DNA from 2 places in the Micromonospora profundi genome. Region 2 is predicted to be linked to the other one. Evidence: predicted binding sites of a transcription regulator. Region 2 holds the regulator's gene; the other holds the start of a gene.

Region 1 (9,360 bases), 3.4 Mb from region 2:
ACGCTTACCGACGAGTTCGACCTGATGGAGGTCGCCCTCGCCGCCGTGAAGCTCGCGCACGAGGTGACCTCGCCGGGCTCCGACGACGAGGAGGAGATCCCGCAGGCGCCGGTGCGCGGCCCCCGCGAGGGTCGGCCGGAGACCGGTGGCCGGGGCGGCGATCGTCGTGGCGGGGGCCGACCGCGCCCGGGCGGCGGCAACACCGTCCAGGTCTTCGTGGGCCTGGGCCGGCGTGCCGGCGTACGCCCGCAGGATCTGGTGGGCGCGATCACCGGCGAGACCGGTATCCGCGGCCGGGACATCGGCTCGATCGAGATCGCCGACCGGTTCTCGCTGGTGGAGGTGCCGCAGGGGGTCGCCGACGAGGTGATCTCCGGACTGCGCCAGAGCACGATCAAGGGCCGCAAGGCCACTGTGCGTCGCGACCGTGGAGGCGACGAGCGCTGAGCACGCCGCCGGCACGGATCAGAAGGAGTACGGGCCGAAGCGACCCCAGGCCACAACGGCGGCGAGGACGAGCAGCACCACGCAGGTGATGGCGCCCTGGATCTCCGTGCGGCGCCTGTCGTCGGTGTCCTGCTTCTTCATGTCGCGCAGGTGCACCAGTATGGCGCCGATCATGACGATGACCAGCCCGACGGCGGCCAGCGGGGTGAGGACGGTGGCGATGCCGGTGAGGGCGGGCAGTACGAGCCCGAGGGCGGCCAGCACCTCGACGGCACCGAGTGCCTTGACCTGGCTGGGCGGGACGGGGTCGACCCAGCCCATCCGGTCGCGCAGCTTCTCCTTCGGCTGGGTCAGCTTGGCCAGGCCGGCACCGGCGAAGACGGCGGCGAGCAGGATCTGGATGACCCAGAGCACGGTGTTCACGGGGGTTCCTCCGGGGGGCGCCGCCTCGCGGCGGTGAGGGTTGTTGAGAGTTCAACCGAGACAGTAGTACGTCAACGGCCCCCACCGTCTACACGAGACGGTGGGGGCCGTTGCGGTGGAGCGTCAGGCCGCGGCGAGCGCCGGACCGTCCAGCGCCTCGACGTCGGCCGGGCGCAGCGCCAGGGCGAGCACGTCGGCCACGTCGGCCAGGGTGTGCACGGTCAGCGCCTCGCGCACCTCGGCCGGCAGGTCGTCAAGGTCCGGCTCGTTGCGGGCCGGGATGATGACCTCGGTGAGGCCAGCCCGGTGCGCGGCGAGCAGCTTCTGCTTCACCCCGCCGATCGGCAGCACCCGTCCGGAGAGCGTCACCTCGCCGGTCATCCCGAACTCGGGGCGGACCGGGCGGCCGGTGACGAGCGACGCCAGGGCCGTCACCATCGTGATGCCGGCGCTCGGGCCGTCCTTTGGCACCGCGCCCGCCGGGAAGTGGACGTGGATCCGGCGTCCGGCCAGCACGTTCGGGTCGATGCCGAACCGCCGCCCGTTGGAGCGCAGGTACGACAGGGCGATGTGCGCCGACTCCTTCATCACGTCACCGAGCTGGCCGGTCAGGGTCAGCCCCGGCTCGCCCTCCATGCTTGTGGCCTCGATGAAGAGCACGTCCCCACCCGCGCCGGTGACGGCGAGCCCGGTCGCCACGCCCGGGACGGCGGTGCGCTCGGCCGACTCCGGGGTGAACTTCGGCCGTCCCAGGTAGGTGGCGAGGTTGCCGGTGTCGACGCGTACCGGCGACGGGTCGGTCGCCAGTGTCACCGCCACCTTGCGCAGGATCTTGGCCAGGCCCCGTTCGAGTTGCCGGACGCCGGCCTCCCGGGTGTACTCCCCCGCGACCAGCGCCAGCGCCTCGTCGGCGATCTCCACCTCCTCGGCCGTCAGCCCGGCCCGCTCCCGCTGCCGGGGCAGCAGGTGATCCCGGGCGATGGCGACCTTCTCGTCCTCGGTGTAGCCGTCGAGCATGACCAGCTCCATCCGGTCCAGCAGCGGGCCGGGGATGGACTCCACCACGTTGGCGGTGGCCAGGAAGAGCACGTCGGACAGGTCGAGGTCGACCTCCAGGTAGTGGTCCCGGAAGGTGTGGTTCTGCGCCGGGTCGAGGACCTCCAGCAGGGCGGCGGCCGGGTCACCGGCATAGCCGGCGGCCAGCTTGTCCACCTCGTCGAGGAGCACGACCGGGTTCATCGAACCGGCCTCCCGCAGCGCGCGGACGATCCGACCGGGCAGCGCACCGACGTACGTGCGGCGGTGACCGCGGATCTCGGCCTCGTCGCGCACGCCGCCGAGCGAGACCCGGACGAGGTTGCGCCCGAGCGCCCGGGCCACGGACTCGCCGAGGCTGGTCTTGCCGACACCGGGAGGGCCGGCGAGAGCCAGCACCGCGCCGGAGCCGCGCCCGCCGACCACGCCGAGGTTGCGCTCGGCCCGCCGGTTGCGCACCGCGAGGTACTCCAGGATGCGGTCCTTCACGTCGGCCAGGCCTGCGTGGTCGGCGTCGAGCACCTCCCGGGCCGCGGCCAGGTCGGTGTTGTCCTGGGTACGCGTGCCCCACGGCATTTCGAGAACGGTGTCCAGCCAGGTACGGATCCAGCCGGCCTCCGGGGAGGCGTCGCTGGACCGCTCCAGCTTGCCCACCTCGCGCAGAGCGGCCTCGCGGACCTTCTCCGGCAGGTCTGCGCTCTCGACGCGGGACCTGTAGTCGGCCGAACCGTCGGGCTCGTCCTCGCCCAGTTCCTTGCGGATCGCGGCGAGTTGCTGGCGCAGCAGGAACTCCCGCTGCGACTTCTCCAGCCCCTCTCGGACGTCACTGTTGATCTGCTCGGTGACCTCCTGCTCGGCCAGGTAGTCCTTCACCCAGCCGACAAGCAGTTCCAGCCGGGCGGTGACGTCCGGCGCGGCGAGCAGTTCGTTCTTCTGGTCCAGTGTCAGCCAGGGCGCGTACCCGGCCGAGTCGGCCAGCTCGGAGAGGTCGGTCATCCGCTCCACAGCGTCGATGACCTGCCAGGCACCCCGCTGCTGGAGCACCGAGGTCACCAGGGCGCGGTACTCGCGGGCGAGTTCCCGGGCCCGGCCGGCGGGTGCCGGCTCGTCGAGTTCGGTCGCCTCGACCCAGAGCGCCGCGCCGGGACCGGGCACACCGGAGCCGATGCGGGCCCGGGACAGGCCACGGATGACGGCGGCGGGCTCACCCTCGGGCAGCCTGCCGACCTTCTCGATGGTGGCGACCACGCCAACCGGACCGTACTCGCCGTCGATGCGCGGCACGGCCAGCAGCTTGCGGTCGCCGGTCGCCCGCGCCGCGTCGATGGCGGCCTGGGTGGTCGGGTCGAGGGTCACCGGGATGACCATGCCGGGAAGGAGAACGGCGTCGGTCAGGGGAAGTACCGGAAGAGTTGCCATCGAACACCTGCTATCGCGTTGACTTGAGCGTGTACCACTCAAGTAACAAAACGTTCCCCTTGTTCCGTCATGTGACCCAGACCACTGCCGGCGCCACTCCGGACGCGGGCTGACACCCGCCGTCGGGCCGCACGGGAACCCCGGGCGACCCGACGAGAAGGCATCAGGTGAGCTTGCTCTTGACCGTGTTCACCATCCCGCCGACCATGCCCGGGTTGGTGCCGTACAGCCGCGGGTCACCCGGGGCCAGCGCCGGCTCCGGGGCGTTCGCGACGGGGTTGTCGTCGTACCGGAACTCGCCCTTGCCGTCCGGCGTGGGCCCGGATCCCGGCGACGACCGACGGCCGCGCCGAGGTGATCGCGTCGACAGGTGACGCCGCCGGTGCCGCCGCACTGGTCAGCTGCTGCCGCCCCGACCTGGCGCTCGTCGACCTGCACATGCCGCCGCCCGGCGGCATCCGGGCGATCGCCGCGATCCGCCGGACCACCCCCCGGGTACGGGTGATCGCGATGTCCGGTTCCACCGACCCCGCGCCCGCGCTGGAGGCGCTGCGGGCCGGCGCCGAGGGGTTCCTGCCGAAGACCAGCGAGCCGGAGGAGCTACTGCCCCCACTGCTGGCCATCCTCGACGGATGGGCGGTGCTGCCGGCCGACCTGTTGCGCGCACTGCTGCGACCCACCCGGCCCGCGCCCGTCGACCTGGACAGTGAGGAATGCCGACTGCTGCGGGCGATCGCCGCTGGACGCAACACCCTCGACGTCGCCGAGGAACTGCACGTGTCGGAGCGGACGGTGAAACGGATGACCGCCGCGCTGCTGCGTAAGCTGCGGGTGTCGAACCGGGCGGAGGCCGCTGCCGTCGCCGGTCAGACCGGTCTCCTCACCGAATGACATTGCGCCAGCGCCGCTGATTCAGCAGCTGTTCCCGGTTTTGCGCGTCCCCCAATCGCGACGCGCCGAAATGAATGGGACGCATATTGTTGCGGTTTCCCCGGATGATAGGTCAGACTTTGGGCACATCCCGCCACACACAGGGAGTAATTGGCAATGGCGAGAAAAGTAATCACGGTGCTGACGGACGACCTCGACGGCGGGAAGGCCGACCGGACCGTCGAGTTCAGCCTCGACGGCGCGGCCTACACGATCGACGTCTCGGACGAGAATGCCGGCGTCCTGCGCAAGGCTCTGGATCCGTACATCAATGCCGGCCGGCGCATCGGTCGGGGGCCGGTGGAGAGCACGCGGACCGTTCGGCGCCCTGGACGACCCAGCGGCGCGGGAATGGACCGGGAGCAGAACCGCGCCATCCGGGAATGGGCCGTCAAGAACGGCTACAAGATTTCCGAGCGGGGTCGGATCCCGGTCGAGGTCGTCGAGGCGTACAAGAACCGCTGATCGGGCGACACAACGACGGGGTCCCGCCGGCAACGGCGTGACCCCGTCAGTTTGTGTGCGGCCGGCCACTCGGGGCTACCCACCCCGGGTGGCCGGCCGCCGCCGGTCGAACTCCGAATCAGTTGACCTCGATGCGCACCGCGTCGAACGCCGGGGTCTGGTTGGCCCGCTCCATCATCGGCAGACGGTGCGACCCGTCGCCAGCCCAGACGGAGCACTGCGCCGTACCCGACTCCGGCAGGCCCGGGACCTGGATGGTCACCTCGTCCGGCTGGGCACCGCCGCGACCGTCCTCGGTGGCGACGAAGAACGCCGGCACCTCCTGCGGCTCCGGCGGCGCGGTCAGGCTGTCCAGCATCCGGCAGGCGGTGTGGAAGTGCCCCCGCACCAGGCCCTGGGCGTTGAGCAGCGAACTCTCCACGTAGTACCCGCCCTGACCGGCCGCGAGGAAGCGGTCCCGGACCAGGTTGCGGGTGCTGATCCGCAGGGTGAAGGTCTGGTTGCGGTCGACCTGCTGCGGGAACTGGGTGATCAGCAGCGACGGGTTGTTGGCGGCGGCGCCGACCTCACCGAACGCCGTGCTCACGCAGCGGTTGCCGTTCTGGAAGCCGTCGTGCGCCTGCAACTGGCTCTCGTCGCAGTTGTTGGCCAGCACACCGAGGCCGGCACCCGGGGCGTTGCCGCCACCGTTGTTGCCACCGCCGTTGTTCCCACCGCCGTTGTTGCCGCCACCGGTGTTCCCACCGCCGGTGTTCCCGCCGCCATTGTTGCCACCGCCGGTGTTCCCGCCGCCGCTGTTACCGCCACCGTTGTTGCCGCCCGTGTTGCCGGTCGGCTGCACCTGGCACCCGGCGAGCTGCGCCAGACCCTGCGGACGCGGTCCCACCCGGTCGATGGCGAGCGTGATCCGGTCCAACACCGCCTTCCGCTTGGCGGCCAACGGCTGCAGGATCGCGTTGCGGATGAACGCCTCGCCCTTGTTGCCCTCGGCGGCCAGCCGGCGGTCGGCATCCGCGATCTGGGTCTGCAACTGCGCCAGATTGCGGTCGACCTCTGCACGCGCCCGGTCCGGCACCTGCGGCAGCCGCGCCGCCACATCCGGGCAGGCGATTGCCGAACCGGTGCCGACAGTGCCGTCCTTACCGTCCTCGCATTCCGCGACCGACTGCTGCCCGTCACCCCAGTGATTGCGTACCCACCGGCCGTTCTGCCAGGTTCGGCTTGTCGAGTTGCCGCTCGGCGCGGTCGATCCGGGGCTCGGCTCCACGCATTGTCCGGCGGCCGGCCGGGGCTTGTTCGTCCGCCGGTCCTGGGCCGACGAAATCTGGGTGACGGCGACTACTCCGCCGAAGACCACGAGCGTGCCGACAACGGCCAGCAGACGCTTGCTCCGCGCGATGCCGGATGGCCGGCGTGCCCGAGTGGACCTGCGCATCGAATTGCTCTCCTTCTCGATCCGGTAGTGGATTCCTGCCCTCGGCGGACCGACGGATGTGAGATGGCACGCCACGGCGGCGACCACCGCGACCTACCCGGTAACGTGTCGATGGCCGACGATGCCCTTTCCGCACCGTCTCCCGCGCCCGGTCGACGCGGATGGGGAGATCCTCTTCATTCGCGCAGGAGTACGGGACCGCGTCCGGGAAGGTTCAAACCGGCGCGGAGAAAATTGCCCCGACCCGACGCTGATCGAAGGCGCAGCAGGTCAGAGGGGAAACGGCCGATCAGTCGACGCAGAGATGGTCGAACGCGAAACCGCCGACCAACTCGTGGCGACGCCGGCTCAACGCGACGATCTCCGCGGTGAGATCGGCCCGCGCCCGCAGTGCCGGGTCGTCGGGCTCCAGCCCTCGCAGCCGCACACCGACGGCGACCGCCGCGAGATCCTCGGCCAACCGGGCCGCGTCGACGCCACAGGAGAACCGCTGCTCGGTCACCGAGACGCACTCCACCAGACACACGTCCGGGCGGACCTGCAACCAGCTCCACCCCTCCGCCCGGCCGTCCGCCCAGCGCACGTGCAGCGCACGCACGATCGGGTCGGCCACCCGTCCCGCCACGTACGCGTCGACCGCCGCCGCGCGACTCAAAGCGCCGAGGTCGTTGACCGGGCCGGTACGCCCGTCCGGGAGCCGCCCGAGGATGTCCCGGAAACCCACCGGGGCCGGGTCGTCCTCGGTACCGCCCATCCCGGCGCCTGAGGCATAGTCGCGCGCGTCGATGACGTACTCGACCAGACGCCGGCCCTGGTCGGCGGCCCGCAGCGTCGGCGAACCGACCCGCAGCACGGGCAGCCCGGCGGCCGCGCTGACGGCGTCCTTCAGTCGCTCGGCGCGCTGCTCGGCCGAGCCTGGAAGCGCGGGCGGGCCGATCTCCACAGCGACGACGGGCCGGCCGGAGTCGGCGGCGCAGACCACGAGGTCGAAGGACGCCCGGCTGGCCGAACTCCACTGGCTGCCGGTGACGCCCGGCGGACGCCCCTGGACCAGCTCGCTGAGCCGGCGGTCGGCGTACACCCGGTGACCGGCGCGGGTGAACAGCGCGTCGCGCCCACCGTCGGCGGGCAGGGGCCGCAGCCAGCCGCGCTCGTCGCTGCTCGTCATCTGCCATCCCCCGGTCGCTCGGACCGGCCGAGTCTAGGTGGTCGATCATGGCGGGCCGCGACGCGCTGTGACGTGGATCACATCCGGCTGACGTTCCAGAGGTGGCCTCCGGGTGTATCCAGCGGCATCGCCGGTACCGCCGGTCGGGAGGTGACATGTCGCGTCAGCAGTTCGGCTTCCTCGCCGGCTTCCTCGGAGTGGCGGTCTGGGCGCTCGCCGGCGTCGAGGTGACCGCCGTCGCCGTGCTGGCCGGCCTGCTCGGCTGGCTCGTGGTCCGGGTGCTCGACGGCGACCTCGCGGTCACCGGACTGGGCGACCGCGCCGACTCCCGGCGTCACCGATGACCGCCCACCCGCCGACCGTGCCGGGCGTCGCCCTGCCCGAGCCGATCATCGACGCGGCGACAGTCGCGCGGATCGCGACGGAGACCGCCCGACAGGTGGACGGAGTCTGCGCGGTCAACCCGGCCTCCGTACGCCTGCACGACCAGTCCGTGGGCCTCGACCTGCACCTCATCACCTGGTACGGGCACAACGTGGCCGCCGTCGCCGAGACGGTACGGGCAGCGGTGGCCGACCGGATCACCACGAGCACCGGCCTGACCGTGGTGACAGTGACCGTCACCGTTGACGACCTGCTCGTCCCCGGCGTGGACGGCGGCTGAGATGCGTACCGTCAACCGGGTCGCCTCGCTGCTGCTGGCCGTCGCGCTGGCCCTCGGCGGCGCCCTGCTGGCCGTGCAGGCGCTGCTGGTCAGCCTGCACCGCCCGGCGTCGGTGCTGGATCGGACCGGCTGGTACGACACGCTGACCACCACCCGGTGGCGGGACCCGACGGTCCGGGTGGTCGCCGCCACGGCAGTGTTCCTGGGCCTTGCCATCCTCGTCGCCCAACTACGCCGGTGGACGCCGGTACGGCTGCGGCTGGACGACGCCGACGGCTGGCACCTGCACCGCCGCAGCGTGGAGCGGCGACTCGCCGACGTGGCGGGCGCCGTTCCGGGCGTACGCCGCGCCCGAGTCCAGGTCCGGCGGCGCGACGGCCGGTGGCGTCACCGGGTACGCGCCACCGGCGACCCCGCGGCCCGCCCGGAGGTCGAGTACGCCGTGCGCCAGGAACTGCGCCGGCTGGCCGCGCCAGCGACCGGCCGGATCGAGGTCCGGTTGCCACCTCGTGGACGGCCCGCATGACGAACGCCGCGCACCGGCTGCTCTGGACCGTCGTCGCGCTGCTGCTGGTGGCTGGCGGTACGGCGACGCTGGCCCTCACGTACGGAACTCCGGACGCGATGGTGCTCAGCCCCGCGCTGCTGGACGGGTGGCGGCAGGCCGCCCCGTGGAGCACCCTGGCCGCGGCGGTCGCGGGCCTGCTGCTCGCCCTGGCCGGGCAACGACTGCTCGCCCGGGAGTTGCGGAAGCCCGGCACCGCACTGCGCGGAACGCTCAGCCACCCCGGTCGACGCCCGGGCCGGACCCGACTGCCCGCCGACGTGCTCGCCCACGCACTGGAACGCGACCTCACCGGCGGTCCCGGCGTACGCCGGGCACGGGTCGTGCTGACTGGCGCGCCGCCGCACCCCGACGTGTGGATAAGCGTGGACCTCGCCGCCGACATCTGCGGCGGCGCCCGCGAACACGTCGACGCAGCAGTCCGCCGCTTCGCCGTGACCGCCGGCTGCCAACCGGCGCACCTCGACGTGACAGCCCGCATCCAACCCGGTAGCCCCTGATCCGCGCACGCCTTTTCAGCGGGCGGTTCGGTCGCGGTGGACGATGCTCGCCCCGACGGCGACAGTCAGGGTCACCACCACGACGGCGAGCGTCAACCAGATCGGCAGCTCGCCCACCGGTGTCCCGGCGAGGATCAGCTTCACTCCCGCGAACGCGAGCAGCAGCGCCAGGCCGTAGCGCAGGTAGCCGAAGTGCCGCAGCAGACCGGCGAGGCAGAAGTAGAGGCTGCGAAGTCCCAGCACGGCGAACGCGGTCGCCGTCCAGACCAGGAAGATGTTCGTGGTGATGGCCAGGACTGCCGCCACCGA
Region 2 (9,360 bases):
CAAGCGTGGTCGCACCGACCATCCGCAGTTCGCCGCGGGCCAGCATGGGCTTGAGCATGTTGCCGGCGTCCATCGAGCCCTCGCCCTTGCCGGCGCCGACGACCGTGTGCAGCTCGTCGAGGAACGTGATGACCTGCCCGTTAGAGTTCTTGATCTCCTCCAGGACGGACTTGAGCCGCTCCTCGAACTGGCCGCGGTACTGGGCGCCGGCGACCATGGCGCCGAGATCCAGCGATACCAACTTCTTGCCGCGCAGCGACTCGGGGACGTCGCCGGCCACGATCCGCTGGGCCAGGCCCTCCACGATCGCGGTCTTGCCGACACCGGGCTCGCCGATCAGCACCGGGTTGTTCTTGGTACGCCGGGAGAGCACCTGGATGACCCGGCGGATCTCCGAGTCCCGGCCGATGACCGGATCGATCTTGCCGTCCCGTGCGCTGGCCGTCAGGTCGACGCCGTACTTGGCGAGGGCCTGGTAGGTCTGCTCGGGGTCAGCGGTGGTGACCCGACGGTCGCCACCCCGGACGGTCGGGAACGCGGCGACAAGGGTCTCCTCGGTGACGCCTGCCGACTTCAGCGCGCTGGCCACCGCGCCACCGACCCGGGCGAGGCCGGCGAGCAGGTGCTCGGTGGAGGTGTACTCGTCGCCCAGCGGACGGGCGATCTGCTCGGCGGCGCCGATGGCGTTGACGAACTCCCGGGCCAGGGTGGGCTCGGCGAGGCTGGAGCCGCGTGCGGCCGGCAGGCCGTCGACAGCGCGCTGGGCTGCCCGACGCAGCTCGGCGGGGTCGGCCCCGACGGCGCGCAGCAGGCCGGTGGCTGTCGAACCGTCGGTGTCCAGCAGCGACAGCAGCAGGTGCCAGGGCTCGACGGTGGCGTGGCCGCGCTGGTTCGCGAGTGCGACGGCGCCGGTGATGGTCTCGCGGCTCTTGGTGGTGAGGCGTTCGGCGTTCATGGGCTCCCCCGGATCGGCGTTGTCCATTGGGTTGGACACAACCAGAGTTGAGCGTATTCCACTCAACCTTACCGCTGTGACACCCATCACTCGCGGCGACGCCACCGCCAGTCAGGGCCTTCGATTGCCGAGGGGTCACTCATCTCCGGATCTGCCGCCTGTTCCGGAAGCTGTAGCCTTGCCCGGTGCGAGTACGTGTCGAGCAAACCGCCCTGCCGGGCATCGGCGTGCGTCATGATCTGGTGACGGAGTCTGGACGCCGCCTGGGAGTCGTTTCCCACCGGAACGGCCGCCGCGATCTTGTCCTCTACGATCCGGACGATCCAGATTCCTGCCAGTCGGACATCCCGCTCACCGACGACGAGGCGGAGGCGTTGGCCGACATCCTCGGCGCGTCGCTGATGCTCGGCCAACTGTCCGGGCTGCGCGAGCAGGCCGCCGGTCTGCTCACCGAGCAGATCGCCATCCCGGCCGGCTCGCGGTACGTCAACCGGATGCTCGGTGACACGAAGGCACGCACCCGCACCAGCGCCTCCATCGTGGCGGTGCTGCGCGACGGTGAAGTCAACGTCTCACCGCTTCCCACCTTCCGCTTCGCAGCCGGCGATGTGGTGGTCGTCGTCGGGACCCGCAAAGGGCTCGACGGCGTGTCCGCCATCCTCGCCGACAGTGACCCGGACGGCTGAGGCGGATGCACGATTCCACAACCCTTCTCATCGAAGTCGGCGCGCTGCTCCTCCTCCTCGGGATCCTCGGGCGGCTCAGCCGCAGGGTGGGCCTGTCACCCATCCCGCTCTACCTGCTCGCCGGGCTCGCCTTCGGCCACGGCGGGCTGCTGCCGCTCGGCGCCAGCGAGGAGTTCTTCGCTGTCGGCGCCGAGATCGGCGTCATCCTGCTGCTGGTCATGCTCGGGTTGGAATACTCGGCAAACGAACTCGTCGGCAACCTCCGCTCGGCTGCTCCGGCCGGCCTCATCGACGGCGTACTCAACGCACTGCCCGGCGCGGCCTTCGCCCTGCTGCTCGGCTGGGACTGGGTCGCCGCCCTGGTCCTCGGCGGCATCACCTGGGTCTCCTCCTCCGGCGTGATCGCCAAGGTCCTCGGCGATCTGGGCCGGCTCGGTAACCGGGAGACACCGGTGATCCTCTCGGTGCTCGTCATCGAGGACCTGGCGATGGCTCTCTACCTGCCGCTGGTCACCGCCGTACTCGCCGGCACGGGCCTGATCGGCGGCGGCATAGCCCTCGCCATCGCGGTGGGCACCGTCCTGGTGGTGCTTGTCCTCGCCATCCGGTACGGCCACCTGATCTCGGCCGCGCTGTCGGCGAAGGACCCGGAGGCGCTGCTGCTCGGCGTACTCGGTCTGACCCTGCTGGTCGCGGGCATCGCGGCGAAGCTCCAGGTGTCCGCGGCGGTCGGCGCGTTCCTGGTCGGCATCGCGCTCTCCGGGCCGGTGGCGCACCACGCCACCGAGATGCTGTCGCCGCTGCGGGACCTGTTCGCCGCAGTGTTCTTCGTCTTCTTCGGCCTGGTCACCGACCCACGGGACATCCCACCGGTGCTGCTGCCGGCGCTCGCGTTGGCCGTGATCACGATGGCGACGAAGACGCTCACCGGGTACCTCGCGGCCCGCCGGGTCGGCATCGGCGAGCCGGGTCGCTGGCGGGCCGGCCTGGCACTCGTACCCCGTGGGGAGTTCTCCATCGTCATCGCCGGGCTGGCGGTGGCGGCCGGCAGCGTCGAGCCGCGGCTGGCCGCGCTGGCCACGGCGTACGTCCTGATCACCGTGGTGACCGGTCCGATGCTGGCCCGACTGCCGGACTTCCAGTGGTTCAAACGGTGGCTACGCAGCCGCGCGCTCATCCAACGAAGCGCGCCGATCCCCGTCCCCGACTGACCTCGCCGCCGCCGCTGTCGTGCCGTCGACAGGCACGACAGCGGCGGCGACGGTCAGCGGATCTTCCGTTCAGACCAGCACAGCCAACGGTTGCCGAATTGCGCCCCTGCGGGTACTACCGCAGCAACCGGCGGGCAGGTTACCGTTTCGCCCCAGCAGCCACGGTCCGCAGGTGGCCAGTGCCGACGCGGGCGAGAGCGGAAGGTTGGCCGGTGAGCGTGCAGGAGTCGACGTTCCACGGCTTTGCCAACCCCGTCGATCCGACTCCGGCGGAGTTGCGAGCCTGGGCATTCCAGCCCGATTCGGTGCCGCTTGCTTCCATGCCGCCCGACTGGGACCTCCTCGTCTCCGGCGACCGGCTGGTGCTGACGCTCTTCGACCTGGCCATGGACCCGACCTGCCCGGCTCGACGCTTCGCGCTGCACTGCCTCTACATCTACGCCGCCGACGGCATCCGGACGAAATTCCGCGCCCACCCCAAGCGGCGCTTCCGCAAGCTGGTCGAGCAGGCCGAACGCGACGGCGACGAGTTGATGAGAATCTGGGCGCACAACGGCCGGGTACTCCTCGCCCGACCGGACCTGTTCGTCTACCGGGACTGGTGCGAAGGCGGTCTGGTCCGCGAGAACCGCCGCCTCGGCTGACACGCGACCGCCGGCCGAACAGGCGATGAGCGACGGGCCGGGACCCCCCGTGGGTCCCGGCCCGCACATCGTTACCGGTCAGTCGTGCTTCCGGCCGGGTTCAGGCCGAACGCGTCCGCCGGAGTCAGCGCGGCCACCGTGGTCAGCGCGCTCGCCGTTGTCAGCGCGCTCGCCGTGGTCGGCCTCGTCGGCGCGGTCACCGTGGTCGGCGAACCGCCCTTCGACGATCCGGTCCCGGAAGCTGCCCTCGGTCACCTTGTCGAACTTCGCGCGGACGGTGTCGGCCAACTGTTCCAACCGGTCTTCCGTCTGCTCCGCCAGCTTCTTCGTCGGCCCCGCCATCGTTCCCCCTTATCGGGCCGATAGGCCCGAATTGAGGCGGTAGGACCCGTATTGACAGGCTAACGGAAAGGGTCCGGCCCGCGCCGAAAAATCGACACGGGCCGGGAGCCGGGAACGACGAAAGTGAGCTACGGGTCAACGGTCCGGCGTACGGCGGGGACGCCACACCACAAGCGCCGTGGACGTGCGGTTGGTCGGCACCAGGTCACGGCCCGGGAAGCGGGCCAGCGACTCCAACTCGGCCACCCGGCGGTACGCGGCGTCCAACTCCGCCTCCAGCCGGGCCACCCGCTGCTGCGCCTGCTCCAGCAGCCGTTCCAGCCCGATGATCCGCTTGACGCCGGCAAGGTTGATCCCGTCGTCCTGACTGAGCCGCTGCACCTCGCGCAACAGCACCACGTCCCGAACGCTGTACCGGCGTCCGCCGCCAGCAGCCCGGCCCGGCTGCACCAGCCCCAGCCGGTCGTACTGGCGCAGGGTCTGTGGGTGCATCCCCGCCATCCGTGCCGCGACCGAGATCATGAGCACCTTGGCCTCGTAGGCCGGGTCACCCGAACCGAGGAACTCGCCCGACATCCCGCTCACCTCCGCGTCCATCCCACCGGACTAACTGACCCGACGCACCCGGGCGTCGAGATGTTCCCGCGCCGCCGCCGGACTCTGCTCGGCGAACGCCTCAAGTGCCGTGCGCGCCTCGTCGGACAGGCGGGCCGGCACCACCACCTCCAGCGTGACCAGCAGGTCGCCGGCCTGCCCGTCACGGCGGACCACACCCTTGCCTCGGGCCCGCAGCACCCGCCCGCTGGGCGTGCCCGGCGGAACCCGCAGGGTCACCGCACCGTCGAGCGTGGGCACCCGCAGGTCCGTGCCCAGCACGGCCTCCGCGAAGGTCACCGGCACGGTCAGAGTCAGGTCGTCTCCGGTACGCCCGAACAGCTCGTCCGGTCGAACCTTGACGTGCACGAACAGGTCACCGGCCGGTCCGCCGCGCTCACCTGGCTCACCGCGCCCGGCAAGCCGGATGCGCTGGCCGTCGGCCACTCCGGCAGGGAAGCGCACGTTAAGCGTGCGGGTCTTTGTGACACCGCCGCTGCCGTGGCACTCCGGGCACTTCTCCTCCACGACCGTGCCGACGCCCTGACAGTTGCGGCACGGCTCGGAGAAGCTGAACGACCCCTGGTCCCGAGTCGTCACGCCAGCGCCGTGGCACACCGGGCAGGTACGCGGCTGGGTGCCGGGCTTGGCACCGTTGCCGTGGCAGGTGTCGCAGACGCCCGGGGCGCGCAACGTCAGCGGCAGGGTCACCCCGCGGACCGCGTCGCCGAAGTCCAGCGCCACCTCGGTCTCCACGTCCCGGCCGCGGGCCGGACCACGCGCAGTTGCCTGCCCGCCCGCCTGCCCGCCGGAGAAGATCGAGCTGAACAGGTCCTGGAAGCCGGCACCGCCGAAGCGACGGTCACCGCCACCGCCCGCACCGCCACCGAACAGGTCGGACACGTCGAACGGCACGCCGCCCGGCTGGCCGGAGCCACGGGCGTTGCGCCGGAACGCGCCCGAGCCGAACAGCGAGCGCATCTCGTCGTACTCCCGGCGACGGCCGGCGTCCGACAACACGTTGTACGCCTCGGACACGGCCTTGAACCGCTCCTCGGCCTTCGGGTCGCCCGGGTTGTGATCCGGATGCGATTCCCGGGCCAGCTTGCGGTACGCCTTCTTGATGTCATCCGCGGAGGCGGCCTTGTCCACGCCGAGCACGGCGTAGAAGTCCTTCTCGAGCCAGTCCTTCGAACTCACCGGTCCACCTCCTCTCGACCGTCGTGGCCCGGCCGTCCCGCCCACCGCTGCGCGGGGGACGGGACGGCCCGGTCACTGTCTCGCACTATTCCGGATCCGCGACCGCTACCAGCGCGGGGCGCAGCAGCCGCTCACCGAGCTGGTAGCCGCGGCGCATGACCTGCACGCAGGTCGGCTCGCTGACGTCGGCCGAGGTCTGGTGCGCGACCGCCTCGTGCCGGGTCGGGTCGAACGGGTCGCCCTGCTCGCCGAAGGCGGCCAGGCCGAACTTGCCCAGCGCGGTGGTGAGCTGCTCCGCCACCGAGCCGAACGGCCCGACCAGGTCGCCGTGTTCCCTCGCCCGGTCGAGGTCGTCGAGGATCGGCAGCAGCGCGGCCAGCACAGAGCCGGTCGCCTGCTCCTGCACCAGGCTGCGGTCCCGGTCGACCCGCTTGCGGTAGTTGGCGTACTCCGCCGACACCCGCTGCACGTCCCTGGTCCGCTCCTCCAACTCGGCCCGGAGCGCCTCCAGCTCGGCACCGAGTGACGTCCCGGTGCCGCCGCCGTCGACGGGCTGCGCCGGGGCGTCCACCACCGGCGGACCGGACGGCGTCGACCCTTCGACAGAGGTCGCCTCGATCTCGATCTCGTCGACCACTACCTCGGCATCCTCGACGAGGCCCTCGGCCGAGACGTCGCTCCCCGCGTCGGTGGCGGTGCCCTCCGGCTCCGTCGTGTCGGTGAGCTTGCGGTTGTTGCGGATGACCACCCGCTCCTCGTCACCGGTGGCTGGCTCCGTGGGCGCGGAGCCACCCGGCGTCGACCCGGCGTCGTCCGGGTCGGCGGCTCGTGACTTCTGCGTCATGCGGCTACCTCATCCCTTCGCCGTGGATACGTGCCGGAGGCCGACGGTCACTTCTTGCCGTCCTCGTCCACGATTTCCGCGTCGACCACGTCGTCGGGACCGCCGGCAGCACCCGCCTGCGGGCCGGTCGCACCGGGACCTGCCGCACCCGGGCCGGCCTCGCCGCCGGGCTGCTGGCCCTGCTCGGACTGCTGCGCGTAGAGCAACGAGCCGGCCTGCTGGGAGACCTGCGCCAGGCGCTCGTGCGCCGACTTGATCTTCTCGATGTCCTGACCGCCGAGGGCACCACGCAGCTCGCCGAGCGCCTCGTTGAGCTGCTCCCGGTTCTCGCTGGGCAGCTTGTCGCCACTCTCGGCGAGGAACTTCTCGGTCTGCCACTGGAGCGCCTCGGCCACGTTGCGGGTCTCGGCGTCGTCGCGGCGGCGCTTGTCCTCCTCCGCGTGCTCCTCGGCGTCCCGGCGCATCCGCTCGATGTCGTCCTTCGGCAGCGAGGAGCCGCCGGTGATCGTCATCTTCTGTTCCTTGCCAGTGCCCAGGTCCTTGGCGTGCACGTTGACGATGCCGTTGGCGTCGATGTCGAAGGTGACCTCGATCTGCGGCACGCCGCGCGGCGCCGGCGGAAGGCCGGTCAGCTCGAAGGTGCCGAGCTTCTTGTTGTAGGACGCGATCTCCCGCTCACCCTGGAACACCTGGATGAGCACCGACGGCTGGTTGTCGTCCGCAGTGGTGAACACCTCGGAGCGCTTGGTCGGGATTGTGGTGTTGCGCTCGATCAGCTTGGTGAAGATGCCGCCCTTGGTCTCGATGCCCAGGCTCAGCGGGGTCACGTCGAGCAGCAGGACGTCCTTGACCTCGCCCTTGAGCACGCCGGCCTGCAGAGCGGCGCCGACGGCAACGACCTCGTCCGGGTTGACGCCCTTGTTGGGGTCGCGACCGGTGAGCTGCTTGACCAGGTCGGTGACGGCCGGCATCCGGGTGGAGCCGCCGACCAGGATCACGTGGTCGACGTCGGAGACCTTGATCCCGGCGTCCTTCACGGCCTGCTCGAACGGGCCCTTGCAGCGGTCCAGCAGGTCCTGCGTCATCCGCTGGAACTCGGCGCGGCTGAGCGTCACGTCCAGGTGCAGCGGGCCGGCCGCGCCAGCGGTGATGTACGGCAGGTTGATGTTGGTGGTGGTGGCGGCGGACAGCTCGATCTTGGCCTTCTCGGCGGCCTCACGGAGCCGCTGGAGCGCCATCTTGTCCTGGCCCAGGTCGATGCCGTGCTCGCCGCGGAACGTCTTGACCAGGTGGTCGATGATCCGCTGGTCCCAGTCGTCCCCACCGAGCTGGTTGTCACCGCTTGTGGACTTGACCTCGACAACGCCCTCGGCCAGTTCGAGCAGCGACACGTCGAAGGTGCCGCCGCCGAGGTCGAAGACCAGGACGGTCTGCTCCTTGGAGCCCTTGTCCAGCCCGTACGCCAGGGCGGCCGCGGTCGGCTCGTTGACGATCCGCAGCACGTTGAAGCCGGCGATCTCACCGGCCTCCTTGGTCGACTGGCGCTGGCCGTCGTTGAAGTAGGCCGGGACGGTGATCACCGCGTCGGTGATCTGCTCACCCAGGTACGCCTCGGCGTCCCGCTTGAGCTTCATGAGCGTCCGGGCCGAGATCTCCTGCGGGGTGTACTTCTTGCCGTCGATGTCGACGGACCAGTTGGTGCCGATCTCCCGCTTGACCGAACGAATCGTCCGGTCCGGGTTGGTCACCGCCTGGCGCTTCGCGACCTCACCGACGAGCACCTCGCCGTTACGGGCGAACGCGACGATCGACGGGGTCGTCCGCGAGCCCTCAGCGTTGGCGATGACGGTGGGCTCACCGCCCTCGAGAACGCTGACGCAGGAGTTCGTCGTGCCGAGGTCGATACCGACCGCACGTGCCATCTTCGCTTCCTCGCTTCGTAAGGTTGTGCAGGTGGCGGGTGTTGCCCGCGACTGCCTGGCGGGCGCCGCCCGCAGCGGGCCCCACCACAAGTTGAGTGAACTTGACTCAATAGTGCCACGCGTTGGCGAATCGTCAAGTCGAGTTGAGCCGACCCGACGCAACCCAGACGTTATTACCGTCCGGTTGTCTTCCCTTGCATCGGTCGGGCACGCTTTAGCGGTGACGACGCACGGCGATTCCGCCACCCGTTCCGGCGCGCCCGCCGTCGCAGCCCGCACCGGCCCGCCGGACGCCGCGGAGGAGCCGCCCGCCACCACCGGGGACGACAGCCTCCCCGGCGCGCTGACGGGCCTCCGGGCCGCGATCGGTGCCGCCCGGTATCCCCTCGCGCTGCCCTCCGCCAACTCCGCCCGGCACACCGCCACGGCCCTCACCGACCAGCTCGACGACTACCTGCTGCCCCGGCTCGCCCGCCTGGACGCCCCTCTGCTCGTGGTGGTCGGCGGCTCCACCGGCGCGGGCAAGTCGACGCTTGTCAACAGCCTGGTGAAGGCCCGCGTCAGCGCCGCCGGTGTGCTCCGGCCCACCACCCGCTCGCCGGTGCTGGTCTGCAACCCGGCCGACGCCACCTGGTTCCGGCAGGGTGACCTGCTGCCCGGGCTGACCCGCACCACTGAGCCCAGCGAAGACCCCCGCGCCCTGCACCTGGTCACCGCCCCGGCCCTGCCGCCCGGCCTGGCCTTCCTCGACGCACCCGACATCGACTCGGTCGTCGACGCCAACCGGGCGCTCGCGAGCCAACTGCTCGCCGCCGCCGACCTCTGGCTCTTCGTCACCACCGCCGCCCGGTACGCCGACGCGGTGCCCTGGGAACTGCTGCGCAGCGCGCGGGCCCGGGGCGCGGTGATCGCCATGGTGCTGGACCGGGTGCCCGCCGAGGCCAGCGACGAGATCGCCGCGC

The links. Region 2 encodes HspR, which represses chaperone genes until heat shock. Its sites were predicted from a motif close to TTGAGTNNNNNNNACTCAA; they were not measured.
Region 1: a site for HspR is predicted at 3,348-3,366, ahead of lon (endopeptidase La). Genes of this name have one in related genera too.

The regions. Positions count from the first base shown of each region.
Region 1 is NZ_JAATJK010000001.1:2,407,010-2,416,369, forward strand. It holds gene F4558_RS10650 (DEAD/DEAH box helicase) at 1-447, shown strand, start outside; gene F4558_RS10655 (DoxX family protein) at 466-870, opposite strand; gene lon (endopeptidase La) at 994-3,324, opposite strand; gene F4558_RS32115 (response regulator) at 3,679-4,215, shown strand; gene F4558_RS10670 (histone-like nucleoid-structuring protein Lsr2) at 4,372-4,719, shown strand; gene F4558_RS10675 (hypothetical protein) at 4,838-6,154, opposite strand; gene F4558_RS10680 (DUF2726 domain-containing protein) at 6,444-7,322, opposite strand; gene F4558_RS10685 (hypothetical protein) at 7,478-7,666, shown strand; gene F4558_RS10690 (Asp23/Gls24 family envelope stress response protein) at 7,663-7,986, shown strand; gene F4558_RS10695 (hypothetical protein) at 7,988-8,512, shown strand; gene F4558_RS10700 (hypothetical protein) at 8,509-9,051, shown strand; gene F4558_RS10705 (TerC/Alx family metal homeostasis membrane protein) at 9,067-9,360, opposite strand, start outside.
Region 2 is NZ_JAATJK010000001.1:5,824,635-5,833,994, forward strand. It holds gene clpB (ATP-dependent chaperone ClpB) at 1-955, opposite strand, end outside; gene F4558_RS25965 (cation:proton antiporter regulatory subunit) at 1,141-1,641, shown strand; gene F4558_RS25970 (cation:proton antiporter) at 1,647-2,852, shown strand; gene F4558_RS25975 (hypothetical protein) at 3,065-3,496, shown strand; gene F4558_RS25980 (hypothetical protein) at 3,575-3,838, opposite strand; gene F4558_RS25985 (heat shock protein transcriptional repressor HspR) at 3,974-4,414, opposite strand; gene dnaJ (molecular chaperone DnaJ) at 4,445-5,632, opposite strand; gene grpE (nucleotide exchange factor GrpE) at 5,718-6,476, opposite strand; gene dnaK (molecular chaperone DnaK) at 6,524-8,398, opposite strand; gene F4558_RS26005 (GTPase family protein) at 8,619-9,360, shown strand, end outside.